One region of the Paenibacillus sp. FSL R7-0340 genome, then DNA from elsewhere that is predicted to be linked to it. Evidence: a T-box and tRNA genes for the amino acid it is inferred to sense, from the RefSeq annotation. Region 1 holds a T-box; the other regions hold tRNA genes.

Region 1 (8,387 bases):
GACTGTGTACAAGCCGCTTCAGATGGGCACATTCGTCCTGGTGGACGGAGGTGTGCTTGGTTTTGGAGCGATTGGAATGATTCATTCCTCGGAGCGTAACCGGATGCTTCGCTTGGGCGAAGAGGTCAAGGTACGGGTCACGCTTGTTCGGGAAGACGGTCGGGTCAATCTGGCGATGTCACCACGCAAGGAAGTAGGCCGTGATGAGGATGCGGAGCGGCTGATTGCTTTTCTGAAAGAGCGTCCGGGCGGCGGCATGCCTTATTCCGACGCAACACCGCCGGATATTATCAAGCAACGGTTCGGTATCAGTAAATCCGCCTTCAAGCGTGCAATGGGCAAGCTGATGAAGGAAGGAATGATTACACAAAAGGAAAACTGGACCTACCTGGTGGAGAAAATGCCGAAACCGAAGGACGGGAATGGGGAATAAAAAATGGCTTCTTACCGGAAGTTTGCCTATGTGTATGATGAGCTGATGCAGGACATGCCGTACCCGGACTGGTTGCGCTTTGCACGGCAGGCTTGGGATCAGTACGGGATGCCGCATACGGTGGCCGAGCTGGGCTGCGGAACGGGTTCAATTACGATCCCCCTGGTTAACTCGGGCTTCGAGGTGGCTGGAATCGACTTATCCTCTGACATGCTGGCAGTAGCCCGTCGCAAAATGGAAACCACTCCACAGGGACAGCGATTGTTTCGTGAGGGAAGCGTTCGCTGGATACAGCAGGATATGAGAGAATGGATTTTACCCGAGCCTGTGGATTCTGTAATTTCTTTTTGCGATTGTTTGAATTACTTGTTGGAGGAAGAAGATATAATTTCTACTTTTCGCAGAACGCATGCTGGTCTAAAGCCTGGCGGAACCTTCTTGTTCGATGTACATCATCCGCAGACGTTTTTACGCTATGATGAAGAGCAACCATTCGTACTGGATGAACGCTCTATCTCGTATATCTGGACATGTGCGTTGGACACTCCCCGTTGTGAAATTGAGCATCATCTTAGTATCTTTGCGAAAGCAGAACAAGAAGGACGCGATCTATACCAGCGTTTCGAGGAAATACATGTTCAACGTGCCTATGACCCAGACTGGATGAAGGCAGAATTGTCCAAAGCGGGTTTTCGTGATGTGAAGGTATATGCGGATTTTGAATGGGTAGAAGCAGAAGATGACGCGGCGAGACTGTTTTATGTTGCTGTAAAATAGCAAGGCTTCATTTAGCAAGTATGGGAAAAGAAAGACGCTTTTCATGATGACATGAAGGGCGTCTTTTTGCACTCATATATTCACTTTATAGCTCAGCTGAAGCTCATCACCCGGTACACCCCGAATGCCCCAGTTCTGTTTGGGTGTTTCAAATATAGTAATCTCAAGATCCTGTGGAGAAATACCCAAAAGATCGTTAATTCTTTGGAATAACAGGTTAATGAGTTGCTTCTTAGCTTCTGTCGTTCTGCCTTCAAAGATACTGATTTCAATAATGGTGTACGCCTCAGAGCGACCATCGGCATATATAAAGTCTTCCTGATCCATAGGAAAAAAACGTTGAAACCTCTTGTCAGGAGGATATTTGAACGCATCCACCACAGCAGAATGAATCACCTCTGAAAGTTGCTTTTTGATTGGATTTAGAGTTTCTTTTATTCCGTAAATTTTAATCTGTGCCATTTCTCAGCTCACCTTTCTTATCTCAACTCATCTCAACTTGAAGCGATTTAATTCGAAATCATTATAAAACATTCGTATGCATGTGTCATGAACAATTAGTATGAAGAGGGTCTTTAACACCAAAGGTAGTCCTTATTTGACTTTTTTCGCGGTTTTCAATATAATAGTGCCATTATTAACGGTTAAACAATCGCTGATGAGGAATAGTAGCTTTGTCTGGACATGTAGAGAGCTGGCGGGTGGTGCAAGCCGGTTGACAGTGCAAAGTGAACTCGCCTCGGAGATATGCGTCCAACGCAGGAACGCCCTATACAGGTGCTTGTATCCTGTTATTAACCCGCATCGGATCACCTCCGTTATCAGGTGCAAAGGGAGTAGAACGCGAAGAACGCTTTCTGCTAACTAGGGTGGTACCACGGGAATATAACCTCTCGTCCCTAGCGCTGACACGCTACGGGATGCAGAGGTTTTTTTGTTGCATACCGTTTGAGGAGGAAAAGACAATGACAGACACACAGCCGAAGCACGGCTATCAACCGCAAAGTATTGAACCAAAATGGCAGAAATATTGGGATGAGAACAAGACGTTCCGTACCGGGGAAGAGCCGGGCAAACCGAAGTTTTATGCTTTGGATATGTTTCCGTACCCATCTGGAGCCGGCCTACATGTAGGCCACCCAGAGGGCTACACAGCTACGGATATTGTTTCACGATATAAAAGAATGCGCGGCTACAACGTACTGCATCCGATGGGTTGGGACGCCTTCGGTCTGCCTGCCGAGCAGCATGCGCTGGATACAGGGGAGCACCCACGCGAAATTACGGTGAAAAATGTAAATAACTTCCGCCGTCAAATCAAATCGCTCGGCTTCTCCTACGACTGGGATCGTGAAATCAGCACGACGGATCCTGATTATTACAAATGGACACAGTGGATCTTCATCCAGCTGTACAAGCGCGGCCTTGCATATGTAGCTGAAGTACCTGTGAACTGGTGCCCGGCGCTGGGAACGGTGCTAGCGAATGAAGAAGTTATTGACGGTAAGAGTGAGCGTGGCGGTCATCCGGTCGTCCGTAAACCAATGCGTCAATGGATGCTGAAAATTACGGAATACGCGGATCGTCTGCTGGAGGATCTGGAGGAACTGGATTGGTCTGAGAGTATTAAGGATATGCAGCGGAACTGGATCGGTAAGTCTACCGGGGCAGAGGTTCGTTTTCCAATTGAAGGCTATGACGAGCAACTCACAGTATTTACAACCCGTCCAGATACACTGTTCGGCGCAAGCTACTGTGTGCTGGCACCAGAGCAGGAATTGGTGGATATTATCACTACGCCTGAGCAAAAGGATGCTGTGCAACAGTACCGTGAACAAGCTGCTCGTAAAAGCGATCTGGAGCGTACGGATCTGGCCAAGGATAAAACAGGCGTATTCACAGGAGCTTATGCAGTGAACCCGGTGAACGGCGAAAAGCTGCCGATCTGGATTGCTGACTATGTACTTGCAGGCTACGGAACTGGAGCGATTATGGCTGTACCTGCTCACGATGCGCGTGACTGGGAATTTGCCAAGCAATTCGGATTGAATATCATTGAGGTTGTCCAAGGTGGAGATGTGGCTAATGAGCCATATACTGAGGATGGACCGCACGTCAATTCCGGCCCGCTGAATGGACTTACCAACGAGGAAGCGATTCCGAAGATGATTGAATGGCTGGAAGCCGAGGGCAAAGGACACGGCAAAGTCACCTATCGCCTGCGTGACTGGCTGTTCAGCCGTCAACGCTATTGGGGCGAGCCGATTCCGGTAATTCATCTGGAGGATGGAACGATCAAAACGGTTCCTGAGGACCAACTTCCGCTCGTACTGCCGGAGATGGACAATATCAAGCCTTCAGGTACAGGTGAATCCCCGCTGGCGAACGCAACAGATTGGATCGAAACCATTGATCCTGAGACAGGTATGAAAGCACGCCGCGAGACAAATACAATGCCGCAATGGGCAGGCAGTTGCTGGTATTACCTGCGCTTTATTGATCCGAAAAATGACAAAGAGCTTGTATCCAAAGAGAAACAACGTGAATGGATGCCTGTTGATTTGTATATTGGCGGAGCGGAACATGCGGTTCTTCACTTGCTGTATGCCCGTTTCTGGCATAAGGTACTGTATGATATCGGCGTAGTGGAAACGAAAGAGCCTTTTTATAAGCTGGTCAACCAGGGTATGATTTTGGGCAATAACAATGAAAAAATGAGTAAATCACGCGGTAATGTCATTAATCCTGATGATATTGTCAATACGTTTGGCGCCGATACGCTGCGTATTTATGAGATGTTTATGGGGCCGCTGGAAGCGACCAAGCCATGGAATGAGAATGGGGTAGAGGGAGCACATCGTTTTCTGTCCCGCGTATGGCGCCTGTTTGTTTCCGAGGATGGTAGCCTGAACGATAAAATTACAAATGACGGCGGTAGCGATGAGTTCAATCGTACTTGGCACAAAACGCTGAAAAAAGTAACCGAAGATCTGGATGCACTGCGCTTCAATACAGCGATCAGCCAGCTGATGATCTTCACCAACGATGCATACAAAGCAGACCTTCTGCCGCGTGCAGCAATGGAAAACTTCGTGCAAATGCTGTCGCCGCTTGCACCCCATCTGGCCGAGGAATTGTGGCAGCTGCTGGGGCACAATGATAGCATTACCTACGCGGCCTGGCCTGCTTATGATGAAGCATGGACGGTGGACGCCGAAGTGGAAATTGTTGTGCAAGTGAATGGTAAAATTGTGCAGCGTGCAACGATTGCCAAGGATCTTGATGCTAAAGCGATGGAAGCATTCGCTGTGTCGTTGGACAATGTTCAGCAGGCACTGGCCGGCAAAACGATCCGCAAGGTAATTGCTGTACCAGGTAAGCTGGTTAATATTGTTGCCGGTTAATTGGCTTTAAGCCGAAGGAGACATCCACCTTTTGCATGTCTTCTTCATACTTGTTGTGCGTGGCCTGTATCAGCTCGGGAAAGACACTATGCAGGCTGATGTCCAACAGTGCGAGAGCTTCGGCAGTAATACCTCCGGGAACCGCTACTCTGGCCTGTAACTCGGCTGGTGTCATCCCGCCTTCCGTGAGCAGCTTTCCAGTGCCGATGATCATTTCACCGGCCAGGGCGCATAGCTCCGTACGGTCTATACCTGTAGCTTGAACTGCGGCTTGAATCCACTGGTCCATAAAAAAGGCCAAGAAAGCAGGACCGCAACTCGAAAAATCCGACGTGATTCGAGTATAAGATTCTTTAACCCGAATCGGCCTGCTGATGTGGGACATAAGCTCTTCCAGAAGGGTGCGGTCCTCCTCTGTAATCCGGCTTCCATGGATGCATAGTGAGGCTCCGCTGCCCACTTGGTGGGTGATACTGGGAATAATTTTGGACACTTTGGCTTTCAGTGCATGCTCCAAAATACGAATCTGCACCGGGCTTGTGATAGATACGACGATTTGCTCTTCTGTAATGACGTTGCGTATTTCATCCGTTACGGCTTTTGATTCCAGCGGCTTCACACAGATAAACAAAACATCGCTTTCCGCTGCCGTTTCACGGTTGCTTTGGGCTGCATGCAAACCTGGATAACGACGGGCTAGCTCGGTTACCTTGGAATGCGTTCGATTGCTTGCTGATATTTGCTGCGGCTTGAGTGCGTTAGAATTAATAAAAGACTCAATTAGCAGACTTCCCATGCTGCCAGTCCCGATAAATCCAACTTTCATTGTTCAACGTCCTCCTTTCATACTTTGCGGTATAGACGCTGTGCTGTCAGCTGTCATTCTTCTTAGTGTATGCGCCTGGTCTTGGCCGACATGACGAATTTTATGTCTGAGCATGTTAGATCGTGCCCGGGGTCGTACCACTTTTTTGTAAAAATGCTCACAGCGAGACCGTATGGAGGTTGTTTGCACCCTCCGGTTTAACGGGAATTGGACAGACTTGCTCTGTTTGATTGAGACGGTGTTTTCAGTCGGCTCAATTTCCCGAAATCCATGTGGAGTAGGGGACGATACGGAAATGAAACGCGTATGGACAGGAACAGCGATAACGCTTGCTGTAATCGGGAGTGGACTTATTTTATTTGCCGGAGGACAGCGCTCTGAGCCGCAAGAAGAGTGGACTTTACTTAACCATAAGGTGGAGCAGGCTGTGGCGATGGATTCAGAGCCAAATGAGTCGCAGCGCAGCAGTGACTATGCCCAGAAAAAGCCTGCTGTAAAAGAACCCTCAGACAAAGCTGAGCGCAGTAGGAATGCCGAAGCCGCTGACAATGTGAAACGTGATACTGTGCAGATTTCTACTGGTGTATCTGCTGCTGCGAATCCGAGCTCAGACACAGGTATTGTTAGTTCGAGTGGTGCAACGACGAGTAGGACCAATACGGTAAGTGATTCGGTTACTACACCCGTTTCCGGCGAAAAAAAGGTAAACATCAACACGGCGACTGCTGCCGAGTTAATGGAGCTACCAGGGGTTGGGGCTAAAAAAGCCGAGGCTATTTTGAACTACCGTAATCAGCATGGGGCGTTCAAACGTGTGAACGATTTGGATCATGTAAAGGGAATCGGAGCTAAAATGTTGGCGAAAATGAAGCCGTATGTCAGCTTGTAACTTATATAAGATTACAATGTACAGGCCCTGAGAACGGCGGTAGCGGATATGGTTTACGTTTTAACTTGTTTATACGGGAGAGATGGAAATGAGTGCAGATGTACGCAAGGACTGGGACACCTATTTCATGGATATCGCTTATATGGTATCCACCCGTTCGCGCTGTGCGCGGCGTCATGTTGGAGCCGTACTTGTACAAGGTAAAAAGCTCTTGGGGACGGCCTATAATGGAGCACCATCCGGGGTGCCTGACTGTTCTGAGGCAGGCTGTATGATCTCAGAGGAGTATGAGGTCGTTCACCGTGATGGGCGCGAGGAAATGGTTAAGAAGCAGCGTTGTATTCGCACTATTCATGCGGAGCAGAACCTGCTACTGTTTACTGACCGAATTGATCGTGAAGGCTCTTCAGTATATGTCACTGACCAGCCATGCTGGACGTGTGCCAATATGTTGGCGAACAGCGGTATTGTGGAGATTGTATACCACAGACCTTATCCCAAAGATGCCGACAAGGTTCGTGCTATGATGGAGGAAAAGGGAATCGCCTTTCGTATGCTGAAGACCTATCATCCACCGAAAGAAACGCTGATGGATGTAATGAATTAAAAAGTAAACGAGGAAGAACCTCTGACAAATGCTATTTTGTCAGAGGTTCTTTTTGTTTTGTGTTTTTTGGACAGAAAGCAATGTTTCCTACCGGAAGGTGATTGTATTCAAGCTAAACTTGTGTTAACTAGACCTATATTGACCCTTACTGTTTGTTGGATTACAGGAAGTGCAGGGGCATGTCTGTATTCTGGACGGATGCTTTTGTTGCTCTGGGCGGGGGTTACCCTGATCTTTCCGCTTATAGCTTTATTGATGAAAATCTCCATCCGGCATATGGTATTACTTTGGCTTGCATTCAGCGGTGGTGGATTTCATTGGTATTGGCATGATACGCATAATGTTAGCAGTATTCCCGATGCTCTCCATGTATCGTCTTCTATGGTGGAAGACATGTCTGTTCAAGCAGCAGGGCTTATCGCTTCTGAAGTACAGGTAGATGGTGATCGAACACAGTTTGAGATGAGAGTCACCTCAATCAATCACTACGGAAGTCATTCGAAAAAGGACGAGAATCGTGCACTAATATCAGAACAGGTCATTGTTCATATCAAGTTGGCTGCCAAGCAGGAACAGCAACTTGCGGCAGCGTGGCAACGTGGAGATGCAATCCTACTGCGTGGCACCTTAAAGGCTCCTGCAAAAGCGGGGAACTTTGGTGGCTTTGATTACAGTGAATACCTGCACACACAGGAAATCCACTGGCTTTTCAAAGGCGATGGGGCAGCCTCGTTACAGAAGCAGGAGGCTTCACTGTGGAACCGCTACACTTTGTTCAGATGGAATGATCAGCTTAGGGAGCAGCTAGGGCAGAGAATGGAATCGGCATTTACATCACTTCATCACGCAGGATATATGAAAGGACTGGTACTTGGGGTAACAGATGAGTTGGACCCAGCAACGTATAACGAGTTTACGCAGCTTGGTTTAACGCATATTTTAGCAATATCGGGCATGCATGTGGCGGTATATGCAGCTACACTATTATATTTACTCAAGCTACTAAGAGTTAGCCGCGAGACATCTCTTACGGTCGTGATGATACTCATTCCGGCTTATGTCCTGCTGACAGGTGCCTCTCCCTCTGTTGTGAGGGCGGGAATTATGGCGATGATCGGCTTGTTTGCAGCCCGACGAGGTATGCTCAAAGACGGACTTAATATTCTAAGTATATCCGCGTTGCTCATGCTGATTTGGAATCCATATTATCTACTTAGCGTCAGCTTTCAGCTTTCCTTTTTGGTGACGGGTGGGTTGCTCATTTATATGCCGCTTATGAAGCCGTTTTTCGCCAAATGGCCTTTCCTAATCGGCGGTGAAGTTGCGATTACAATTACGGCACAGCTTGTTTCGTTTCCAATGACAGTATTCTACTTTAATCAATTTTCGTTGTTATCATTTGCGGCCAATTTTGTGCTTGTACCCCTTATTACATATATCGTGCTTCCATT
Region 2 (8,387 bases), 1.2 Mb from region 1:
ATGTACACAGTATGCTCTCTCTATCTAGGTTATAACGATCAGGCTCACGTTGCAAGCTGTGTGACAAAAGAACCGCTAAAATCAGTAAAATACAGTACAATTCGCCAGCTTCATATACAAAAAAACGCCTTTTCCAGCGGAAAGAGGCGCTCGATATCGTCCTTGCCATTTCAAGCTTCTTTTATGGAGAAGAGGGTCCCCCGAATAAATCAGTAACCTTGTACCAAATCCAATCCAAGGTTTGATCAATACTTTTAACCTGTCCTGCAATATGAGCGGTGGACGCTTGATAATAAGAACCATCAATTACAGTTACATTTCCTTCCACATCGCCGTATACACGGGCTTCACCATTTTGCACTGTTAGATCTCCGGCAATGGATTTCCCTTCAGGCACAATCACAGTATCACCCTGAATAACGACTTGATCCAGTTGGCTTCCTTTGACTACCAATTGATGGTCCGTGCTAGAAAAGCTGGCCATGCTTGAGCATATAACAATAAGGAAGAAGGCAGCGGCTGTTACAGCGGGATGCCTTTTCACCCACGTCAGCATAGGCACCGCAGTCTGTCTTTTATGCGGTGGCAAAGCATTCATAATGCGAAATGTCAGCTCATCCGATACACACGGCACTTGATGATAGCGTGTACCGTAAAGCATCGCATCCGTCCGCTCCAGCTCTTTAAAACGCATGCGGCATTCCGGGCAGTCTAACAAGTGCTGTTCCAACTCATGTTTGTCCTGCTCAGACAGGTCGCCATCTAGATAGTCATGCATAAAAGAGACGGCTTGTTTGCAATCCATATGAGCCAATCCTTTCTAATATTCTTCCGTGTTTCTCAACATAACATGCTCCGGCTTAGAAACTTTGCTCATCTTACATACGTTACAACGAGCATTATGTTTCATAAAAACATCTACGCAGACTCTTTTCCTAGAATCTATGCGCATGATCTATAGCTTGTGCTCCAGTTTTTTGCGCAGAAAATCCCGGCCCCTGTGTACTCTTGTCTTAATCGTGGTGACTGGGAGATTGAGCACATCGCTGATTTCCTGTAAGGAAAGCTCCTGCAAGTACCGTAAAACCATAATCGTCCTATATTTATCCGGAAGGCTGTCAATGGCGTCATGAATTAAAGCCTGCGTTTCGGACAGAAGCGTACTCCCCTCAGGGGTAAGCTCTTCACTGGCGAGCATGGCGTACCCATCGACACCTTCCTGATCATTCATTTCAGCATCAAGTGAGTATGTAGGTTTTCTCCTTCGCAGACGATCAATGCACAGATTTGTAGCAATTCGATAAATCCAGGTTGAGAACTTCTGTCCATGATCGTATTTTTCCAAATTACGATACACACGCAAAAAAGTTTCCTGCACCAGATCCTCCGCCTCATGGCGATTACCTAGCATCCGGTAGGAAAGATGAAAAATCCGATCTTTATATAACTCGACTAACTCCGCAAAAGCTCGCTGATCACCTTTCTGTACCAGCCTCACCAAGCGGCTTTCCATATTATCCACTCTATACTCCCCCAGACTTGCTGATGGGTTACTTACTACATGTTTATGATTATTCATCGTAGTTTAATTTTATCCGGAAATCAACTGTAGTATTGTTACTAACTGCAAGCACACCTGCCATCAATATACAAACAGCACAATCGGGCACCCCATGAGTACCCGATTGCCTGTATTCGTACAACCACACTATATCAGCCCGTATTTCTTAAGCCTGCGGCAATTCCGTTAATCGTCAACAATACCTCACGCAGCATTTCAGTGTCATCACCGTTCTGATCCCGCAGCTCCCGTAGCTCACTTAGCAATTGAACCTGCAAGTAACTTAACGGATCAACATAAGGATTACGCAACCGGATAGATTCCTGAATAACCGGCACGTCGTCCAAAATCTCGGATTGTCCGGTTATTTTCAAAATCAACTCAGATGTCAGCTTGAACTCCGCTGAAATCTGTCCGAAAATGCGCTGCCGGGCCTCTTCGTTATCCGACATTCCAGCGTACTCTTCTGCAATCAGTAAATCCGCTTTAGCGATTGCCATTTGCAGTGTATCAATAAGTGACCGGAAGAAAGCAGAGTCCCTAAACATCGTTTGCAGCACTTTAAGGTTATCCTCATTGTTTTGATAGAAGCTTTGCAAACCTGTTCCAGCCGCATACCACGCAGGTAATAAGTAACGGCTTTGTGTCCATGCAAAAACCCATGGAATGGCGCGCAAGTCCTCAAAACGTTCGCTGTTCTTACGCTTGGACGGACGAGATCCAATATTCAGCTCGCCCACCTCAGGCAACGGTGTAGATTCTTTGAAGAAGTTGAAGAAATCTGGATCTCGGAAAATCAAATCCTGATACTTATCCAGTGATACTTGGGAAATGCGGGCGATAATCTCCTCCCAGCTCTCCTCAAACACTTCCTTCTTCCCGGAACGATGATATGCCACAGCCGTAATCAGCGCCGATGTTGCCTGCTCCAAGCTCCGGTACGCGATGCCTCTAAGCGAGTATCGGGATGATAGTACTTCGCCTTGCTCCGTAATCTTGATTCCGCCTCCAATCGTATGAGGAGGCTGAGCCAAAATACTGCGATTAAGTGGCATTCCACCACGACCCAGCGCACCTCCACGACCGTGGAAAAACTTCACTTTTACGCCAAACTCATTAACTACTTCCGTAATGCTATTCATAGCGACCCGAAGTTCCCAGTTCGCTGTAACCACACCGCCATCTTTATTACTGTCCGAGTATCCCAGCATAATCTCCTGAAGCTGGTCCATCGCAGCCACAGATTGTCGATATACAGGCAAGTTCATCAATCTTCTCATAATATCAGGTGCAGCATGCAGATCATCTATCGTTTCGAACAAAGGGACGGATTGCAGCGTACAGATAACAGTACCATCCTTCTCGATGCGGAACAGGCCTACCTCTTTGGATAAGACCATAACCTCCAGTAAGTCACTGGCTCCCTGAGTCATACTGATCAAGTAGCTTGTAATGGACTGCTTGCCGAATTCCTCCTGAGCCAAATAAATCGTACGATATACGTCAAGACATTCCTGTGTGCTATCGCTATATTTTAAATACGGTGAAGTAATCGGACGAGGTTCATTCAGCAGCTTTTCCAGCAGATTTATTTTTTCTTCTTCTGACAGCTTACTGTAATCCGACACAATATTCATTTTAGAAAGAATTTCAGTCATCGCATTTTCATGTTCTTGACTATGCTGACGCACATCCAGCGTAGCTGTATGGAATCCAAACAACTCTACCTGGCGAATCATCTTTTGAATATATGTGTTTGCTACATAATCGGCAAAATGATGACGCAGGCTGTTATCAATAACATTTAGGTCTGCAATGAGCTCTTCCGCAGAATTATAACGCTCATTGGTGCCCTGTTTGCTTTCATCCAGGATGTTGTTCACTTTAGCAATCATAAATGCTAGTTTAATGCGATAAGGCTCTTTTTCGTTATGCCATACTTCCATCTTTTTAAGTGTAATGTGTGTACGGTCTTCTTCAATAGAAGCCAGCAGATCATCGGAAACTCGCACAATGCTGGTGCTGAAACTCAAGTAACCCATGAGTTCCTTTAACGTGTGCTGATATTCTCTCAAAGCCAACTTGCGCTGCATACGTAACGTTTCCCAAGTCACATGAGCTGTCACAGACGGATTGCCGTCTCGGTCTCCACCGATCCAGGAACCAAATCTCAGATAAGTGGGTATGTGCCATTTTTGTTCGGGATAATATTTGTCCAAACATCGTTCCAATTCTTGGTACACATCTGGGAGTACATGAAACAAGGTCTCGTGAAAATAATACATTCCATTTCTTACTTCATCTAATACAGTTGGCTTGCGATCACGTAGCTCATCTGTCTGCCACAGCGTAATTACTTCGTTTAGCAGATTCTCCCGTACCTGTTCCCGCTCACGCAAGGTAAGCATCGGATTATCCAGCAGCATGACGTCCTCGGAAATGCGCTTGTGGATATCAAGTATTACTCGTCGTGTCGCTTCTGTAGGATGTGCGGTCATGACCAGCTCCAAAGAGAGCTCATTCAGCAAATTGCTAACGTCCTCAGCGGAGAAGCCCCCTTGTTTAAGCTCCTGAACGGAACTTTCAATGGAACCGGGCTGAACATCTTCACCAGCCGAATGCTCATAATCCCGCTTACGGCGAATACGATGGTTTTGCTCAGCGATATTCACCAACTGAAAATAAATCGCAAACGCGCGAATAACCTGGTGACGAATATCCGTATCCAGTCCGCTGACCATTTGTTTGAAATTCTCATACAACTCCGGCTGATACCCGGCACGTAACGATTTACTTGTCTCACGTATTTTCTCCACGATATCCAAAAGTTCGTTGCCACCCTGATGAACCAAAACCTCACCAAGAATATTCCCTAGAAAACGAACGTCCCGCCGTAGCAGATTGTTGGATTGGTTTTTGTTAGCGGTTAACGTAAGCTCAGTCATGCTTTTCCCCCCATCTGATCTGTTCCACACCATATACAGTTATAGCAAAGGTACGTATACACACGAAATTTGACACTTTCTTAACATCATACAATAAAAACGCATGAAAAGCTGCAAAATTTACAGTAAAAAATCATCTTTTTGAATTACTTCTTTCGAGAAAATATTGGATTGTTATGAATAAATATGAAATTAATAAATAGAAATGAATGTATATACTAGTGATGCGTGAAACATTATGCACAGTCTCTTATAAAGAGTGTGTTTTTAAAGGTACAAATTCATGCGACATAGTGTGTATATGTTTATTATTTGTTGACAAAGTCAACTCCATTAGCCTTCTATCCACAAAGATATACACAAATTAGCCATTTTCTCAGTGTTTCTAAGGTATTTCCTCTTTAACACTTCGCTTTTTACCCACATAAATAAAGGGAAATGTGCACAACCCAAGAGCAACTGTTGAGTTATCACCATGAATTCGTACCATAATAGCTATAGGATTCCTATATTTAAAGGATTTGATCACGAAATTAGCCTTACTGCTGGAGAAAGGGGTACGTTAGAGGGGAAATTCGGGATCTAGGTGTCAAAAGTAACAAGAGCCTATGTACAATATGCACAAGTCATCCCCAACTGTGCATGACAGGAGACATAATTGCACTAGCTTATATACATAGAAGTAAATGTAATGTGGACAAAATAAAAAGAAGCCTTTCGGCTTCTAGGTAATCGGTAAGCGGGTGATGGGAATCGAACCCACGCTATCAGCTTGGAAGGCTGAAGTTCTACCATTGAACTACACCCGCAAAATAGTATCGGGATGACACGATTTGAACATGCGACCCCCTGGTCCCAAACCAGGTGCTCTACCAAGCTGAGCTACATCCCGATATAATTTTTTAAAATATGGCGCGCCCTGAGAGATTCGAACTCCCGGCCTTTTGATTCGTAGTCAAACGCTCTATCCAGCTGAGCTAAGGGCGCAAATATGGAGCGGACGACGGGAATCGAACCCGCGACCCTCGCCTTGGCAAGGCGATGCTCTACCGCTGAGCCACGTCCGCAAAAACAAGATGCGCGTGGAGGGACTTGAACCCCCACGTCAAAGACGCTAGATCCTAAGTCTAGTGCGTCTGCCAATTCCGCCACACGCGCATGGAATACAATGGTGAGCCATGAAGGACTCGAACCTTCGACACCCTGATTAAAAGTCAGGTGCTCTACCAACTGAGCTAATGGCTCTTAATGGCTGGGGATATAGGATTTGAACCTATGCATGACGGAGTCAAAGTCCGTTGCCTTACCGCTTGGCTAATCCCCAATATGCATATGATTCACAATTCCCCAAGATTCCATCCAGGTAAGAGGATGAAAAATGGTGGAGGCTGAGGGGATCGAACCCCCGACCCTCTGCTTGTAAGGCAGATGCTCTCCCAGCTGAGCTAAGCCTCCATAATATCCTATGACCCGTAGGGGATTCGAACCCCTGTTACCTCCGTGAAAGGGAGGTGTCTTAACCCCTTGACCAACGGGCCATCCTATAACAAGCTCTCAACCGGGTTCGAACCGGTGACCTCATCCTTACCATGGATGCACTCTACCTGCTGAGCTATGAGAGCAAATGGCTCCCCGAACAGGACTCGAACCTGTGACAACTCGATTAACAGTCGAGTGCTCTACCAACTGAGCTATCAGGGAATATTAATCATAAAGCTCTGCTTGGCGACGTCCTACTCTCCCAGGACCCTGCGGTCCAAGTACCATCGGCGCTGGAGGGCTTAACGGTCGTGTTCGGGATGGGTACGTGTGGAACCCCTCCGCTATCGCCACCAAACATGAATTTACATCGTAAATTCTTCCGTATGGTTATTCGGTTCATCACTTATCGTGTGAATGAATAGCCATGCACTTGTCGTATGTCACTTGTACATACCTTCAAGGTTACACCCTGAAAACTGGATCCGAAACTCATTTGCGTTTTATTTAGGATAAGCCCTCGACCGATTAGTATTGGTCAGCTCCATGCATTACTGCACTTCCACCCCCAACCTATCTACCTCGTCGTCTTCAAGGGGTCTTACTAATTGGGAAATCTCATCTTGAGGGGGGCTTCACGCTTAGATGCTTTCAGCGCTTATCCCTTCCGTACATAGCTACCCAGCGGTGCTCCTGGCGGAACAACTGGTACACCAGCGGTACGTCCATCCCGGTCCTCTCGTACTAAGGACAGCTCCTCTCAAATTTCCTACGCCCACGACAGATAGGGACCGAACTGTCTCACGACGTTCTGAACCCAGCTCGCGTACCGCTTTAATGGGCGAACAGCCCAACCCTTGGGACCTACTTCAGCCCCAGGATGCGATGAGCCGACATCGAGGTGCCAAACCTCCCCGTCGATGTGGACTCTTGGGGGAGATAAGCCTGTTATCCCCAGGGTAGCTTTTATCCGTTGAGCGATGGCCCTTCCATGCGGTACCACCGGATCACTAAGCCCGACTTTCGTCCCTGCTCGACTTGTAGGTCTCGCAGTCAAGCTCCCTTCTGCCTTTGCACTCTTCGAATGATTTCCAACCATTCTGAGGGAACCTTGGGGCGCCTCCGTTACTCTTTAGGAGGCGACCGCCCCAGTCAAACTGCCCACCTGACACTGTCCTCGCACCGGATCACGGTACCAAGTTAGAACCTAGATACGATCAGGGTGGTATCCCAAGGATGCCTCCTCTCAAGCTGGCGCTCAAGATTCAACGGCTCCCACCTATCCTGTACAGATCGTACCCAAATTCAATATCAAGCTGCAGTAAAGCTCCATGGGGTCTTTCCGTCTTGTCGCGGGTAACCTGCATCTTCACAGGTATTAAAATTTCACCGGATCTCTCGTTGAGACAGCGCCCAAGTCGTTACGCCATTCGTGCGGGTCAGAATTTACCTGACAAGGAATTTCGCTACCTTAGGACCGTTATAGTTACGGCCGCCGTTTACTGGGGCTTCGGTTCATAGCTTCGCCCGAAGGCTTACCACTCCCCTTAACCTTCCAGCACCGGGCAGGCGTCAGCCCGTATACTTCGCCTTGCGGCTTCGCACAGACCTGTGTTTTTGCTAAACAGTCGCTTGGGCCTTTTCACTGCGGCCCCCTCGGGCTATTCACCCTACCGAGGCACCCCTTCTCCCGAAGTTACGGGGTCATTTTGCCGAGTTCCTTAACGAGAGTTCTTCCGCGCGCCTTAGAATTCTCTTCTCGCCTACCTGTGTCGGTTTGCGGTACGGGCACCTTCTCCTGGCTAGAGGCTTTTCTTGGCAGTCTGAGATCATGACCTTCGCTACTATAATTTTCGCTCCCCATCACAGCCCAGCCTTAACGATGTGCGGATTTGCCTACACACCAGCCTCACTGCTTAGACGGACATCCATCAGTCCGCGTCACTACCCTACTGCGTCACCCCATTGCTCATAACGGATTACGGTGGTACAGGAATTTCGACCTGTTGTCCTTCGACTACGCCTATCGGCCTCGCCTTAGGTCCCGACTTACCCTGAGCGGACGAACCTTCCTCAGGAACCCTTAGGCTTTCGGCGGATCTGATTCTCACAGATCTTTTCGTTACTCATACCGGCATTCTCACTTGAATGCAGTCCAGCGCTCCTTACGGTACACCTTCAACCCGCATTCAACGCTCCCCTACCCCTGATGCAAGCATCAAGCCATAGCTTCGGTGGTGTGTTTAGCCCCGTTACATTTTCGGCGCAGAGTCACTCGACCAGTGAGCTATTACGCACTCTTTCAATGGTGGCTGCTTCTAAGCCAACATCCTGGTTGTCTGTGCAACTCCACATCCTTTCCCACTTAACACACACTTGGGGACCTTAGCTGATGGTCTGGG
Region 3 (5,535 bases), on a different contig from region 1:
CCAATGTTATTTCAAAACAGCTAGTTCATAAAATGTCATGTGTTCAGTTCCATTTAATATAAATATATTATTGGTAATTAACCGCTATACGACGTTAATTAGTTTTTTTGTAATCTATTTTGTTCGTTAACCCCGTTACCCCATGTGCTAGATTGTTAGAAGACATGCAACAAGGCGAAGCCTCTTGGACCCCGCCTAATGGTATTCATAATATTAGAGGCGACAAATTTCATGGGCACATTGGCCGTACGAAGGACAGCAGCACATGCCACGTAATACCTTGAGATCGTGAATGACAATCTTTCCATCCCTTGTATCTAGGGTTCCCTGCTCTTTCAGCGCGCTCAGCATCCGGTTCACACTCTCTCGTGTCGCTCCAATCATCTCACCTAATTCGGAGTGACTAAGCTTCATATTTAGTAAAATGCCATCCTTCACAGCCACGCCACATGTATTGCTAGCACGGATCAATGTAGACGCTAGCGCTCCAGTTTTACCATACAACAGTAAGTCCCGAAAGCGCGATTGCATAATGCGTTGCTTCATCGCCATCCACTGGATGAACTGAAGTGCCATTTCCCCATTTTTGGACAAGAGCGACTCCAGATCCTTAACAAGCACGACGCCTAACTCACACACATCGGCTGTTTCCGCAGTGCAGCTATACTCTTCTCCATCTATCCCGCTAAATTCCCCAATTAAGTCACCTTGATGCTGAATGGTCAGAATCAGTTCTTTACCATCTTCTGTCGATTTACGAAGTTTAACATGACCTGAATGTATATAATAAAGCTGCTCTGCATCATCGCCCTCTCGGAAAAGCATAACGCCTGCCTTTACCTTCTTCCAGGACATAATATCTTTTAGCAGATCCAAATGTTCTTCTGTCAAATAAATCTGAATTCCCGTGCGTTCCGCTTCGTCCCCAAACCGTTCCATACAAGTGGCTTGCATGTTAGCGTCCTCCTCGTGTTTACCTGATATCTATATCATAATGTTTTAATGCCTGGGTTGTTATCGGGAGAACACCTGATTTTATACCTTCCTACTCCCTGATTTACTGTGATAAATATCACTTCCGAGGTAAGCTAATGCCCCATTTATCGGCCTTTTCCCTACTCCTTACCCGACCAGATGAAAAGTCAGTGTTTCCTGCGCCTATAGATCAGGGGGTTCCCTGATCTACTTTTGTAACTGTCGGAACTACAATGAATTAGAGATATAGTTTGGTTATGAAAAAGGATGTGTCTTCTATGCTACAAATAACGGATGAAATGCGAAAAGAACTGAATCAGTTGAGAGATACTATTTATGGTGATCTCACTGCCCTTGCATTTATGTCCAAGTCGGGTGGTAAGTTGCATTGGTATTACGCCTCCGGTAGCCGAAGCAATCGCTATCGTCTTATTTCTTTTAAGATTGGCCATGGTATTGCCGGGATGGCTGTTCGCTTGGGACGTACCGTGACTGTAAGTGCTTTGCTATCAGGTAGTATACGTTTGCGTCAGGAATGTGCACTAATGCTGGCCGAGCAGCTTCACTCTGCTGTTGCTATTCCCTTTTCCAGCACAGGGGATCTGCCCAACGGTGTGCTGCTTCTTGGTAATCGTGATGTGAGGATGTTCACAGAGTCTGATGTAGCCGAGGCCACTCAAGTCGCTCAACGCCTTAGCCAACTATGTGCTTACCCTCTTACTCCATAGATCAACAATGTTTCTGTAGATAATGAAACTCATAAAATACTTGATATGACTGTCCCTAACTATCTTTGTTGATTGAAATCCCTAAAATTTGCTATGATTATGACAAAACGCACGGTTTTTTTACCGTTCGAGGGGATGACAAATTGATTCGTATACTAGTAGTGGATGATCACGTTGTCGTACGTTCTGGCCTCATGGCCCTATTGGACGGCAAAAACGGTATCAAGGTAGTAGGAGATGCAGCAGACGGGGATGAGGCAATCCACAAGGCAGTGGAGCTACAACCTAATGTGGTGCTCATGGATTTTAGCATGCCACCTGGCAAAGATGGTCTCACGGCAACCACTGAATTAAAAAAAAAGTTGCCCGACACAGAAGTCCTTATTTTAACAATGCATGATGATGAAGAATATCTGTTCCGGGCCATTCAGGCTGGAGCATCCGGATATATTTTAAAAAGCGCACCTCACGAGGAGTTGCTCGCTGCCATCCAGTCTGTAGCCGAGGGTAGTGCCTATTTGTACCCGAATGCAACCAAACGACTGATGAGTGAATATCTGGACAAAATCAAACAGGAAGGCATAGCCGGACCCTATGAATCCCTATCTGAGCGGGAAAAGGAGATTCTATCGTGGGTAGCCAAAGGATATGCCAACAAGGAAATTGCCGAGCACCTAGTGATTAGCGTCAAAACCGTAGAGTCCCATAAAAGTAACCTTATGGAGAAGCTTAACTTGAAAACACGACCTGAGCTAGTCAAATTCGCACTAAAAAAGGGGCTGCTCCATTATGAATGAACCTTCTAATCCTTTACTGCAGCATGCCTTTGGTGAATCAACCGATACATTGCTGAATGATCTAGAAATTTATATACCAGAGTCCCCTTTTCTCCATGCACTACGTAACTCACTCCACCAACTATCCAATCTAAAATTTGCTCTAGATACGTCTTCCATTGTTGCTTTGACCGATCATCGAGGTATTATTCAGTACGTGAACGACAAGTTTTGTGAGATTTCGCAATACAGTCGTGAAGAGCTGATCGGTCAGGATCATCGTCTCATTAATTCAGGCTATCATACCCCTGCCTTCATGAAAAACCTGTGGACTACAATCCGTTCAGGTGAGGTATGGCAAGGAGAAATACGTAATCGTGCTAAAGATAACAGCTACTACTGGGTGAATACTACGATCGTTCCGTTTATGGACGAGGAAGGTAAACCCTATCAGTACTTAGCGATCCGCAATGAGGTCACTAAACTGAAGAAAGTAGAAGCAGAACTCCAGTCTATGATGACGCAAGTCATGCAAATACAGGAAGAAGAACGTAAACGCTTTTCAAGAGAGCTACATGATGGGATAGGACAAAGCTTGTTTTCACTTATTATTCAGTTAGATAGCCAACTTGCCGAACAACCTAGTGCTGCTCTGGAGAGTCTTCGTTCGCAGGTGACCGACATCATCAAAGATGTTCGTGGTCTAGCGTGGGAACTTCGTCCCTCAGTTCTGGATGATTTGGGTGTCGTCCCAGCTATAAGAACCTATATTGAAAACTTCTGTTCTCATTACGGGATTGAGGTGCATTTTCAATGCACTCTACGTAAACGCCTTGATATTCGCAAGGAAATAGCAATTTATCGGATTGTACAGGAGGCATTAACGAATGTAGCCAAATACGCAGATGTAGCGGAGGCATATGTCGACGTTGAGGATCAAGATGAAATGATACAAGTGACCATTCGGGATGAGGGCATTGGATTCTCTGGAAAGTCCCAAGGAGAGGGAGTTGGATTGTTCAGTATGGAAGAACGAGCTAGAGGGGTAGGGGGATTTATGAGCATGACCTCTGCTCCAGATGAGGGAACCTCCATCCAGCTGACCATTCCCGTGTAAAAACTGTCCACTAGATCGGTTATCGGTGTATACCAGTTGTATGATCAGAACGATATACACCGATACCGAGATTATGAATAATCAATACATTGTGGGTACATGAAGATAAATACAAAAAAAGAGAGAGCTCTGTCCCCAGACAGGCTCTCTTTATTTATAAGGTGTCACCACTGAGGCAACAAGAATCCGCTATAGCAAAAAGCGGGTGATGGGAATCGAACCCACGCTACCAGCTTGGAAGGCTGGAGTTCTACCATTGAACTACACCCGCAAATCAGTATCGGGATGACACGATTTGAACATGCGACCCCCTGGTCCCAAACCAGGTGCTCTACCAAGCTGAGCTACATCCCGACATTATACTTTTTTTAAGAAATGGCGCGCCCTGAGAGATTCGAACTCCCGGCCTTTTGATTCGTAGTCAAACGCTCTATCCAGCTGAGCTAAGGGCGCATATTTAAATCCATAATGAGCAGTCAAGGCGCCACCCAGATTTGAACTGGGGATGAAGCTTTTGCAGAGCTTTGCCTTACCACTTGGCTATGGCGCCGTATGGATAATGGAGCGGACGACGGGAATCGAACCCGCGACCCTCGCCTTGGCAAGGCGATGCTCTACCGCTGAGCCACGTCCGCAAAATATGGTGCGGTCGAGAGGACTCGAACCTCCACGGGGGTTAGCCCACACGGACCTGAACCGTGCGCGTCTGCCAATTCCGCCACGACCGCAAAATAATTATAAATGGTGAGCCATGAAGGACTCGAACCTTCGACACCCTGATTAAAAGTCAGGTGCTCTACCAACTGAGCTAATGGCTCTTAATGGCTGGGGATATAGGATTTGAACCTATGCATGACGGAGTCAAAGTCCGTTGCCTTACCGCTTGGCTAATCCCCAATAAATTAAGAATAAAGGGCGGCCGATGGGGCTTGAACCCACGAATGCCGGAGTCACAGTCCGGTGCGTTAACCACTTCGCCACGACCGCCATATGATTATGAAAAGACTGGTGGAGGATGATGGATTCGAACCACCGAACCCGTAAGGGAGCAGATTTACAGTCTGATGCGTTTGGCCACTTCGCTAATCCTCCAAAATGGTGCCGGCGAGAGGACTTGAACCCCCAACCTACTGATTACAAGTCAGTTGCTCTACCAGTTGAGCTACACCGGCACATTACTCATTTCCCACTTGAAAGGTGGCTCGGGACGGAATCGAACCGCCGACACGAGGATTTTCAGTCCTCTGCTCTACCGACTGAGCTACCGAGCCATATTTTGTTTTATTACTACACCATATAATCCACACTATATATGTCAACTATATATGAGATTAAAATGGCGGAACTGACGGGATTCGAACCCGCGATCTCCTGCGTGACAGGCAGGCATGTTAGGCCTCTACACCACAGTTCCAGAGGCATTTCCAATAGGAAATTAATTGCGGGGGCAGGATTTGAACCTACGACCTTCGGGTTATGAGCCCGACGAGCTACCGAACTGCTCCACCCCGCGACATTAAAAGGGACTTATCAAATTTTCTTATGGTGGAGGCTGAGGGGCTCGAACCCCCGACCCTCTGCTTGTAAGGCAGATGCTCTCCCAGCTGAGCTAAGCCTCCATATTATGACCCGTAGGGGATTCGAACCCCTGTTACCTCCGTGAAAGGGAGGTGTCTTAACCCCTTGACCAACGGGCCTTACAAAATAAGTTCTGATTCCAATAAATTTATGGCGGAGAGAGAGGGATTCGAACCCTCGCACCACTTTCGCAGTCTAACCCCTTAGCAGAGGGTCCCCTTATAGCCACTTGGGTATCTCTCCGAGTAGCGGCAGAGGGGATCGAACCCCCGACCTCACGGGTATGAACCGTACGCTCTAGCCAGCTGAGCTACGCCGCCACCTTATATATAAAAGTCAGAAATATTCAAAACATGGCTCC
Region 4 (8,387 bases), 480 kb from region 1:
AAGAGAATTCTAAGGCGCGCGGAAGAACTCTCGTTAAGGAACTCGGCAAAATGACCCCGTAACTTCGGGAGAAGGGGTGCCTCGGTAGGGTGAATAGCCCGAGGGGGCCGCAGTGAAAAGGCCCAAGCGACTGTTTAGCAAAAACACAGGTCTGTGCGAAGCCGCAAGGCGAAGTATACGGGCTGACGCCTGCCCGGTGCTGGAAGGTTAAGGGGAGTGGTAAGCCTTCGGGCGAAGCTATGAACCGAAGCCCCAGTAAACGGCGGCCGTAACTATAACGGTCCTAAGGTAGCGAAATTCCTTGTCAGGTAAATTCTGACCCGCACGAATGGCGTAACGACTTGGGCGCTGTCTCAACGAGAGATCCGGTGAAATTTTAATACCTGTGAAGATGCAGGTTACCCGCGACAAGACGGAAAGACCCCATGGAGCTTTACTGCAGCTTGATATTGAATTTGGGTACGATCTGTACAGGATAGGTGGGAGCCGTTGAATCTTGAGCGCCAGCTTGAGAGGAGGCATCCTTGGGATACCACCCTGATCGTATCTAGGTTCTAACTTGGTACCGTGATCCGGTGCGAGGACAGTGTCAGGTGGGCAGTTTGACTGGGGCGGTCGCCTCCTAAAGAGTAACGGAGGCGCCCCAAGGTTCCCTCAGAATGGTTGGAAATCATTCGAAGAGTGCAAAGGCAGAAGGGAGCTTGACTGCGAGACCTACAAGTCGAGCAGGGACGAAAGTCGGGCTTAGTGATCCGGTGGTACCGCATGGAAGGGCCATCGCTCAACGGATAAAAGCTACCCTGGGGATAACAGGCTTATCTCCCCCAAGAGTCCACATCGACGGGGAGGTTTGGCACCTCGATGTCGGCTCATCGCATCCTGGGGCTGAAGTAGGTCCCAAGGGTTGGGCTGTTCGCCCATTAAAGCGGTACGCGAGCTGGGTTCAGAACGTCGTGAGACAGTTCGGTCCCTATCTGTCGTGGGCGTAGGAAATTTGAGAGGAGCTGTCCTTAGTACGAGAGGACCGGGATGGACGTACCGCTGGTGTACCAGTTGTTCCGCCAGGAGCACCGCTGGGTAGCTATGTACGGAAGGGATAAGCGCTGAAAGCATCTAAGCGTGAAGCCCCCCTCAAGATGAGATTTCCCAATTAGTAAGACCCCTTGAAGACGACGAGGTAGATAGGTTGGGGGTGGAAGTGCAGTAATGCATGGAGCTGACCAATACTAATCGGTCGAGGGCTTATCCTAAGAATAAAACGCAATGAGTTTCGGATCCAGTTTTCAGGGTGTAACCTTGAAAGTATGTACAAGTGACATACAACAAGCGCATGGCTATTCATTCACATGATAAGTGATGAACCGAATAACCGTACGGGAGAATTTACGATGTAAATTCATGTTTGGTGGCGATAGCGGAGGGGTTCCACACGTACCCATCCCGAACACGACCGTTAAGCCCTCCAGCGCCGATGGTACTTGGACCGCAGGGTCCTGGGAGAGTAGGACGTCGCCAAGCAGAGCTTTATGATTAATATTCCCTGATAGCTCAGTTGGTAGAGCACTCGACTGTTAATCGAGTTGTCACAGGTTCGAGTCCTGTTCGGGGAGCCATATGGAGAGGTGTCCGAGTTGGCCGAAGGAGCACGATTGGAAATCGTGTAGGCGCCAAAAGCGTCTCGAGGGTTCGAATCCCTCTCTCTCCGCCATAATTATTTTATTGTATGGCCCGTTGGTCAAGGGGTTAAGACACCTCCCTTTCACGGAGGTAACAGGGGTTCGAATCCCCTACGGGTCATAAGTAGTATGGAGGCTTAGCTCAGCTGGGAGAGCATCTGCCTTACAAGCAGAGGGTCGGGGGTTCGAGCCCCTCAGCCTCCACCATTTATTTAAATAGTAGTCCCTAATATTATCGCGGGGTGGAGCAGTTCGGTAGCTCGTCGGGCTCATAACCCGAAGGTCGCAGGTTCAAATCCTGCCCCCGCAACCAATTAACTTTTGAATGTAAACTGCTATGGAACTGTGGTGTAGAGGCCTAACATGCCTGCCTGTCACGCAGGAGATCGCGGGTTCGAATCCCGTCAGTTCCGCCATTTTCACAAAGTTATATTACCCTGTTGGGAGCCATTAGCTCAGTTGGTAGAGCACCTGACTTTTAATCAGGGTGTCGAAGGTTCGAGTCCTTCATGGCTCACCATTCATGAACTTATATGTCATGGATATAATGATATTGCGGACGTGGCTCAGCGGTAGAGCATCGCCTTGCCAAGGCGAGGGTCGCGGGTTCGATTCCCGTCGTCCGCTCCATATTTGCGCCCTTAGCTCAGCTGGATAGAGCGTTTGACTACGAATCAAAAGGCCGGGAGTTCGAATCTCTCAGGGCGCGCCATTAACTTCATAAGCCGGTGTGGCGGAATTGGCAGACGCGCGCGACTCAAAATCGTGAGGGAAACCGTGGAGGTTCGAGTCCTCTCACCGGCATCTATTTCGGGATGTAGCTCAGCTTGGTAGAGCACCTGGTTTGGGACCAGGGGGTCGCATGTTCAAATCGTGTCATCCCGATTCAAAAGGAAAGTCGCTGGAAGCAGCGGCTTTTTTGTTATATTCATATCTTTTTGTATAAATCAGTAATCGTCAGGTCACACTAACACAAAAAGTGGGACGGAAGGGATTACTGTGAAGCGATTAAGTTGGAAAAAACAGATGAAACGGCGCTGGAAACAGTGGAGAAGAACAGTGTGGGCTTTTAGCATTTTTGGTGCGGCTTGTTTGCTGGCAGGGTTGGGTATTCTGTTTTCGAATTATTTGCAGGCTATGTTGTCACAGCCACTCGCTACTACCGTCATGGCTGAGGAGAGCATGGAGGAGGCTTCACATCTGAGCCCAACTGAAGATCACTCCTCACAGATGCAACTACTGCAAAGTATTCGTGCTTCCGGTATAAGCAGGAAGACCCGTCTATTAACCACCTACGTGTGTGGTACGGAAACACTTTCCTTGGGAACACTAAGTTCACAGCAGCTAGAGACCTTACTGAAGCAACATCCCGATTGGAAGGGGCGACTTAATACCAAAGGAGAGGTGTGGCTGGAGCGCAGGGTGGAAGACTTGTCAGAGTCATGCAAAGAGCGTGGATACATGGGTTTGAGCACTGACGGCCAGCTTACATTGTATGAAGGGCTACCTAAAAGAGAAAAAGTTATCCGCACTTTTTTTCAATTGGATGTGGGTTCCATGGAGACGGCCTTGCCAGAAGGGGTGTATAAACAACTTCAGCAGGGGATCCGTGTACAGGATATAAATGAGTATAACAGTGTAATCTCCACTTTTAGTGACTTTGCCGTGGAGCGAACACAAAGGGTATTAAAGCAGCACTATTGATTACAACTACGGAGACGTTAGGCATTGCCCATGAGGTGAGGCTTGAAGCGTCTCTTTTTATGTTTTTACTCACGTTTAAATTTTTTCCTCTATTAGATACAAAGTTTTGTTATAATGAAAAGAACGACACATATGTTCGCTTTATATGGTATTTGGTCATGATTATATTAAGGATAACGTCTGGCTATTGTTTAGTTACGCCATGTTTGAGCGATAGGGGAGAGATTTTTTTGCGTTTTTTAGGAATTGATCCGGGCATTGCCATTGTGGGCTTCGGATTTGTAGACAAGATTGGCAGCAAGGTGGTTCCTGTACAGTATGGCTGCATCCAGACGGAGGCCCATACACCGGAAGAAGAAAGGCTGCTTCATGTGTATGAAGGCATGTTGCAATTAATAGATAAATATAAGCCTGATGCGGTAGCACTGGAAAAGCTCTTTTTTAATCGCAACGTTACAACCGCTATGTCTGTAAGTCAGGCACGTGGGGTGCTGGTACTAGCTGCAAAACAACGTAATTTGCCTATAGGTGAATACACGCCGATGCAGGTAAAGCAGGCTATTGTAGGGTATGGTAAGGCTGAGAAGAAACAGGTACAAGAAATGGTTAGAATGTTTCTAAAGCTTCAAGTTGTGCCCAAACCGGACGATGTAGCGGATGCTTTGGCGGTGGCTATTTGTCATGCGCATTCTTATGGATTAAATTCAAAATTAAATGAGGTATTGCGAAAATGATAGATTTCTTGCGTGGTTCTGTGGCCCATTTGGAAAATGAATATGTCGTTTTAGATGTGCAGGGTGTAGGGTACCGGGTATTTTGTCCGAATCCTTACGCGTTCGCCAAAACTGAAGGTTCAGTGGTCATTTACATTCACCATCATGTAAGGGAAGATGCTATTTTACTGTTCGGTTTTGCGACTCGTGAGGAGCAGCAGCTGTTCCGTAAACTGATTGATGTATCTGGTATTGGACCGCGTGTTGCGCTTGGTATTTTAGGAGGCGGTACGCCTGCTCATGTGGTAACGGCGATTTATCAGGAGAATATCACATTTCTCACCAAGTTACCGGGGATCGGTAAAAAAACGGCACAACGTATGATTCTGGATTTGAAAGATAAGCTCGACGGTATTGGCTCGTTGGGGATGACAACCGGATTGTTTGCTGAGCCTGTCGTAGAAGAAGGCGAAGGTTCATATTGGGGCGAGGCCCGTGAGGCGCTCAAGGCGCTGGGTTACACTGATGCTGAGTTGGATAAGGTATGGAGCAGAATGAAGAAAGATGCGAAACCTGATGAATCTGCTGATATTTTGATGAAGCGGGCTTTGCAACTGTTGTTTGCCGGATAGGACGCTGATGTCCGTTAACAAATGTCTGGTGAAAAGAGGAGCGATGGAATATGGATGACCGGATTATTTCCGCCAATTTGATGATGGAAGACCAGACGGCGGAGCTAAGCCTTCGCCCCCGTTATCTAAATGAATATATCGGGCAAAATCAGGTTAAGGAAAATCTGAAAGTATATATTGAAGCGGCCAAAATGCGTAAAGAAGCGTTGGACCATGTACTGTTGTACGGACCGCCGGGGTTGGGTAAAACAACTCTTGCTAACATTATCGCCAATGAGTTGGGGGTTAATCTGCGTACGACTTCAGGTCCTGCAATTGAAAGACCGGGAGATTTGGCAGCATTGCTGACCAATCTTCAAGAGGGTGATGTTTTGTTCATTGATGAGATTCATCGCCTTCATCGTACGGTGGAAGAAGTCATGTATCCTGCAATGGAGGATTTTGCGCTGGACATTATGATTGGTAAAGGCCCGAGTGCACGCTCGGTCCGTCTGGATTTGCCACCCTTTACCCTTATAGGGGCCACTACGCGCGCTGGGCTGCTCTCTGCGCCATTGCGTGATCGGTTTGGTGTTATTAGTCGATTAGAGTTTTATACGACAGACGAGCTGGCTTACATCGTGTCCAGGAACGCGGATATTATGGAGATTGAAATTGTTGGGGATGCGGCAGAGGAAATCGCATTGCGTTCACGGGGGACACCGCGTATTGCCAACCGACTGTTAAAAAGGGTGCGTGATTTTGCCCAGGTTGCCGGAGACGGTATTATTCATTCTGAGTTAGCTGCAGAGGCGCTAAAGAGGCTTCAAATAGATCCACTCGGACTTGATGAAATTGATCATAAAATGCTTAAGGCCATGATTCATTCATTCCGGGGCGGGCCTGTAGGATTGGACACAATTGCTGCAACCATTGGGGAGGAGAGCCAGACAATTGAGGATGTGTACGAGCCCTATTTGTTACAAATTGGCCTTTTACAAAGAACACCTCGGGGACGAACAGTGACTCCGGCGGCATATGGCCACCTTGGAATTCCAATGCCAACGGATCCACGGTGATTAGGAAACATGATGCACTTTTAAAAAAATCATTGCATGGTTACACGCAAGTATGGTGAATACGATATCGGCTGACGGATGATTGAGGGAAGTGAGAATGTAAGTAAGATTCGAGCGGGTTCATATTTTGGTTTATTCCGCCGATGTATTTAAAGGGACAGACAAGGGTCGAGATCCCGATAAATTACGCAATATAAGTGCTAGACAGCTAGATTGGGGGAGCCAGAAATGAGTGGAGAAGCATTTAACCGAAAAAGTATTTTCGGTGCATGGATGGGCCGGGCCAAACGAGCAGCAGCGATTATGGTATTAGCTACAGTGTGCATACCTTGGTCTTCGGGCGTTCACGCTGCTGCCGCCCAAGAGGATATTCGTGTAGTGATTTTTGCGGATCTAGGTAGCAAATATAAAGCGACAGTTCCCGCTGTAACCTTGAAATCATCAGGAGGTCTGAGTGTTGGACAGAACAGTGGAGGCAGTTTTCAAACTTGGATGGGACTGCCAGACAGTACGGTTCGTTTTAGTGTAGACAGCTATCGGGTGAAGGTACTTGAAGGAAATGAAGCAGCGGCGATAAAAGCGGCCCAAGCCCTGCAAAAGACTAATGATAAACCTACGGTTTTTATCGGTTCAAAAAATGGTAGCTCTGTGTATCAAGTGTACGCGGGAATATATGCTAGTGAACAGTCTGCGCAGGCTGCTGTACAGCGGATTTCCTCCGCAACCGGAGCGCAGCCCGAGGTTAAGGGAAACAAGCATTGGTCCACAGGAAGCTACGGAAGCGAGCAGGAAGCTAATCTCGTTCGAACGACAATTGCTGCGGCGGGCTTTGATGCTTTTACTGTGATTCAATCAAGAGGCCAGTATGCTGTATGGGTTGGAGAAGAAAGTAATGACAGCAAGCTGTCGGCTTTGAAAACAGAACTGGAGAGCAAGCAGCCGAGACTCACGCTGTCTAAAGTTAATGCTACTCAAACCGGCCTCATTATAAGACAGGAAGCAGGAGTCACGACTGGCTCGCAGGTGATGTCTCATTACATGCTAAGTGGTTCTGATAATAGCAAGGTAATTGTTAACGGCGGTAATAATGGAATACAAGTGGTCGAAAGATCCCAGCGTACATATCGCGGCGAGATGGAGATCGGCATGACGTCAGGCCAGCTGGCGCTTGTGAACGAAGTTCCTTTGGAGCAGTATTTGTATTCCGTGGTAGGAGCAGAGGTCTATTCCTCATGGCCAGATGAAGCGCTCAAGGCTCAAGCGGTAGCGGCTCGTAGCTACGCGCTTGCTCAAGGCAATCGGTTTCAGATCGGCAATGTAGTAGATGGCACGTTAAGCCAGGCTTACAACGGTAAGAGCTCGGAACATGCCAATGTCAATGAGGCTGTAGATGCAACAGCTGGTGAAGTCATTAAAAGCGGCGGCAAAGTGGTCGAAGCTGTATTTTCATCTAATGCGGGCGGTGTGACAGCAGATGCTTCTGAAGTGTGGAACAGTGGTGGCGAAGCCTTTGCCAGCGTAGACAGCTCGGGGGATACTTCGGCACAAAAAGGAGCACAGGAATGGTATCATGTACTTCTCTCCAGTGGCAAAACAGGTTATATTCGTGAGGATAATGCTAAGGAACTGGAGGGTGTCACAGAAGCGGGGTTAGACAAAATCACCGTCACTGCGGAAAATACAAATGTGCGTCCTATTCCCCAAATCCAATCGACAGTTACACCAATAGCCAAGGCGCAGCCGGGCGAAGAGATAATTGTATTAGAAAAGGTGCCTCAGTCCGGAGACTATGCATGGGTGCGGGGGCCCTTTACCTCAGCTCAGCTTGCTAAATCCCTGCAAGGGAAAGTCACGGGCACAGTGCCTTCCTCTATTAATTACCTCGATGTCACCAAACGTGGTCCATCAGGGCGAGTGTTGGAGGTTGAAGCGGACGGATCCCCTTTGAAAGTGAAATATCCAGATATGTTTCGCTCAGCGATGGGCGGACTCCCAAGCACACTGTTTGATATTGCGAGTACCGGAAGTTATACTGTATTAGGCGCTGATGGGGCTACTTCTCATGTAAGTGGTACACAAGGAACCCAAATCCTGTCCGCATCTGGTAGCAGTACTTCAAGTGGTAATGGGGTGATCGTCATGAATGAAGATCGTCATGCACGGGTCATTGACAAAACACAAAGCTTTATTTTTACAGGTAAAGGAAATGGTCATGGTTTGGGCTTATCCCAATGGGGTGCCAACGGTTTGGCCGAGCAGGGGTATGATTACAAGAAAATTTTGCAACACTATTACAAAAATGTGGATATAGTTAAGGACTGACCAATATATGAATGTAAACGACTACGATTTTGAACTGCCTGAAACATTAATTGCACAGACACCTTTGCTTGATCGGAGCGCTTCCAGATTACTGACGTTAAACAAAAATAACGGTGAAGTGGGTCATCATACGTTTTCGGATATTGTGCAGTATCTTCAACCAGGGGATACGCTGGTGTTAAACGATACGAGAGTGATTCCTGCACGCTTGTTTGGCATCAAGGAAGATACGGGAGCAAAGGCTGAGGTTTTGCTGCTTAAGCAACTGCAAGGGGACCGATG

Evidence for each region. The T-box of region 1 lies ahead of leuS (leucine--tRNA ligase). A T-box ahead of a tRNA ligase gene usually reads a tRNA of that ligase, here a tRNA-Leu.
Region 2: it encodes a tRNA-Leu, which carries the amino acid that the T-box ahead of leuS (leucine--tRNA ligase) is inferred to sense. The anticodon was not compared.
Region 3: it encodes a tRNA-Leu, which carries the amino acid that the T-box ahead of leuS (leucine--tRNA ligase) is inferred to sense. The anticodon was not compared.
Region 4: it encodes a tRNA-Leu, which carries the amino acid that the T-box ahead of leuS (leucine--tRNA ligase) is inferred to sense. The anticodon was not compared.

Annotation. Positions count from the first base shown of each region.
Region 1 covers NZ_JBBOBY010000001.1:2,101,136-2,109,522, forward strand. The annotation lists gene MKX59_RS09350 (CvfB family protein) at 1-433, shown strand, start outside; gene MKX59_RS09355 (class I SAM-dependent DNA methyltransferase) at 437-1,210, shown strand; gene MKX59_RS09360 (tautomerase family protein) at 1,283-1,672, opposite strand; T-box leader at 1,857-2,114, shown strand; gene leuS (leucine--tRNA ligase) at 2,176-4,614, shown strand; gene comER (late competence protein ComER) at 4,595-5,440, opposite strand; gene MKX59_RS09375 (ComEA family DNA-binding protein) at 5,736-6,329, shown strand; gene MKX59_RS09380 (deoxycytidylate deaminase) at 6,418-6,936, shown strand; gene MKX59_RS09385 (hypothetical protein) at 7,116-7,268, shown strand; gene MKX59_RS09390 (DNA internalization-related competence protein ComEC/Rec2) at 7,198-8,387, shown strand, end outside.
Region 2 covers NZ_JBBOBY010000001.1:905,020-913,406, reverse strand. The annotation lists gene MKX59_RS04100 (anti-sigma factor) at 182-805, opposite strand; gene sigW (RNA polymerase sigma factor SigW) at 956-1,522, opposite strand; gene ppc (phosphoenolpyruvate carboxylase) at 1,714-4,506, opposite strand; tRNA gene MKX59_RS04085 (tRNA-Gly) at 5,245-5,315, opposite strand; tRNA gene MKX59_RS04080 (tRNA-Pro) at 5,325-5,398, opposite strand; tRNA gene MKX59_RS04075 (tRNA-Arg) at 5,417-5,493, opposite strand; tRNA gene MKX59_RS04070 (tRNA-Gly) at 5,499-5,573, opposite strand; tRNA gene MKX59_RS04065 (tRNA-Leu) at 5,584-5,664, opposite strand; tRNA gene MKX59_RS04060 (tRNA-Lys) at 5,676-5,751, opposite strand; tRNA gene MKX59_RS04055 (tRNA-Gln) at 5,756-5,830, opposite strand; tRNA gene MKX59_RS04050 (tRNA-Val) at 5,886-5,961, opposite strand; tRNA gene MKX59_RS04045 (tRNA-Glu) at 5,973-6,044, opposite strand; tRNA gene MKX59_RS04040 (tRNA-Thr) at 6,056-6,128, opposite strand; tRNA gene MKX59_RS04035 (tRNA-Asn) at 6,132-6,207, opposite strand; rRNA gene rrf (5S ribosomal RNA) at 6,227-6,343, opposite strand; rRNA gene MKX59_RS04025 (23S ribosomal RNA) at 6,494-8,387, opposite strand, start outside.
Region 3 covers NZ_JBBOBY010000004.1:225-5,759, forward strand. The annotation lists gene MKX59_RS27410 (Crp/Fnr family transcriptional regulator) at 214-954, opposite strand; gene MKX59_RS27415 (GAF domain-containing protein) at 1,254-1,703, shown strand; gene MKX59_RS27420 (response regulator) at 1,847-2,500, shown strand; gene MKX59_RS27425 (PAS domain-containing sensor histidine kinase) at 2,493-3,596, shown strand; tRNA gene MKX59_RS27430 (tRNA-Gly) at 3,797-3,867, opposite strand; tRNA gene MKX59_RS27435 (tRNA-Pro) at 3,877-3,950, opposite strand; tRNA gene MKX59_RS27440 (tRNA-Arg) at 3,973-4,049, opposite strand; tRNA gene MKX59_RS27445 (tRNA-Cys) at 4,076-4,146, opposite strand; tRNA gene MKX59_RS27450 (tRNA-Gly) at 4,157-4,231, opposite strand; tRNA gene MKX59_RS27455 (tRNA-Leu) at 4,238-4,324, opposite strand; tRNA gene MKX59_RS27460 (tRNA-Lys) at 4,339-4,414, opposite strand; tRNA gene MKX59_RS27465 (tRNA-Gln) at 4,419-4,493, opposite strand; tRNA gene MKX59_RS27470 (tRNA-His) at 4,511-4,583, opposite strand; tRNA gene MKX59_RS27475 (tRNA-Tyr) at 4,603-4,688, opposite strand; tRNA gene MKX59_RS27480 (tRNA-Thr) at 4,693-4,768, opposite strand; tRNA gene MKX59_RS27485 (tRNA-Phe) at 4,795-4,867, opposite strand; tRNA gene MKX59_RS27490 (tRNA-Asp) at 4,934-5,010, opposite strand; tRNA gene MKX59_RS27495 (tRNA-Met) at 5,036-5,109, opposite strand; tRNA gene MKX59_RS27500 (tRNA-Val) at 5,140-5,215, opposite strand; tRNA gene MKX59_RS27505 (tRNA-Glu) at 5,222-5,293, opposite strand; tRNA gene MKX59_RS27510 (tRNA-Ser) at 5,326-5,417, opposite strand; tRNA gene MKX59_RS27515 (tRNA-Met) at 5,421-5,494, opposite strand; tRNA gene MKX59_RS27520 (tRNA-Asn) at 5,529-5,535, opposite strand, start outside.
Region 4 covers NZ_JBBOBY010000001.1:1,619,736-1,628,122, forward strand. The annotation lists rRNA gene MKX59_RS07230 (23S ribosomal RNA) at 1-1,250, shown strand, start outside; rRNA gene rrf (5S ribosomal RNA) at 1,402-1,518, shown strand; tRNA gene MKX59_RS07240 (tRNA-Asn) at 1,538-1,613, shown strand; tRNA gene MKX59_RS07245 (tRNA-Ser) at 1,617-1,708, shown strand; tRNA gene MKX59_RS07250 (tRNA-Glu) at 1,726-1,797, shown strand; tRNA gene MKX59_RS07255 (tRNA-Val) at 1,808-1,883, shown strand; tRNA gene MKX59_RS07260 (tRNA-Met) at 1,913-1,989, shown strand; tRNA gene MKX59_RS07265 (tRNA-Asp) at 2,016-2,092, shown strand; tRNA gene MKX59_RS07270 (tRNA-Lys) at 2,121-2,196, shown strand; tRNA gene MKX59_RS07275 (tRNA-Gly) at 2,232-2,306, shown strand; tRNA gene MKX59_RS07280 (tRNA-Arg) at 2,312-2,388, shown strand; tRNA gene MKX59_RS07285 (tRNA-Leu) at 2,401-2,480, shown strand; tRNA gene MKX59_RS07290 (tRNA-Pro) at 2,488-2,561, shown strand; gene MKX59_RS07295 (BofC C-terminal domain-containing protein) at 2,676-3,380, shown strand; gene ruvC (crossover junction endodeoxyribonuclease RuvC) at 3,611-4,114, shown strand; gene ruvA (Holliday junction branch migration protein RuvA) at 4,111-4,725, shown strand; gene ruvB (Holliday junction branch migration DNA helicase RuvB) at 4,776-5,783, shown strand; gene MKX59_RS07315 (SpoIID/LytB domain-containing protein) at 6,012-8,105, shown strand; gene queA (tRNA preQ1(34) S-adenosylmethionine ribosyltransferase-isomerase QueA) at 8,113-8,387, shown strand, end outside.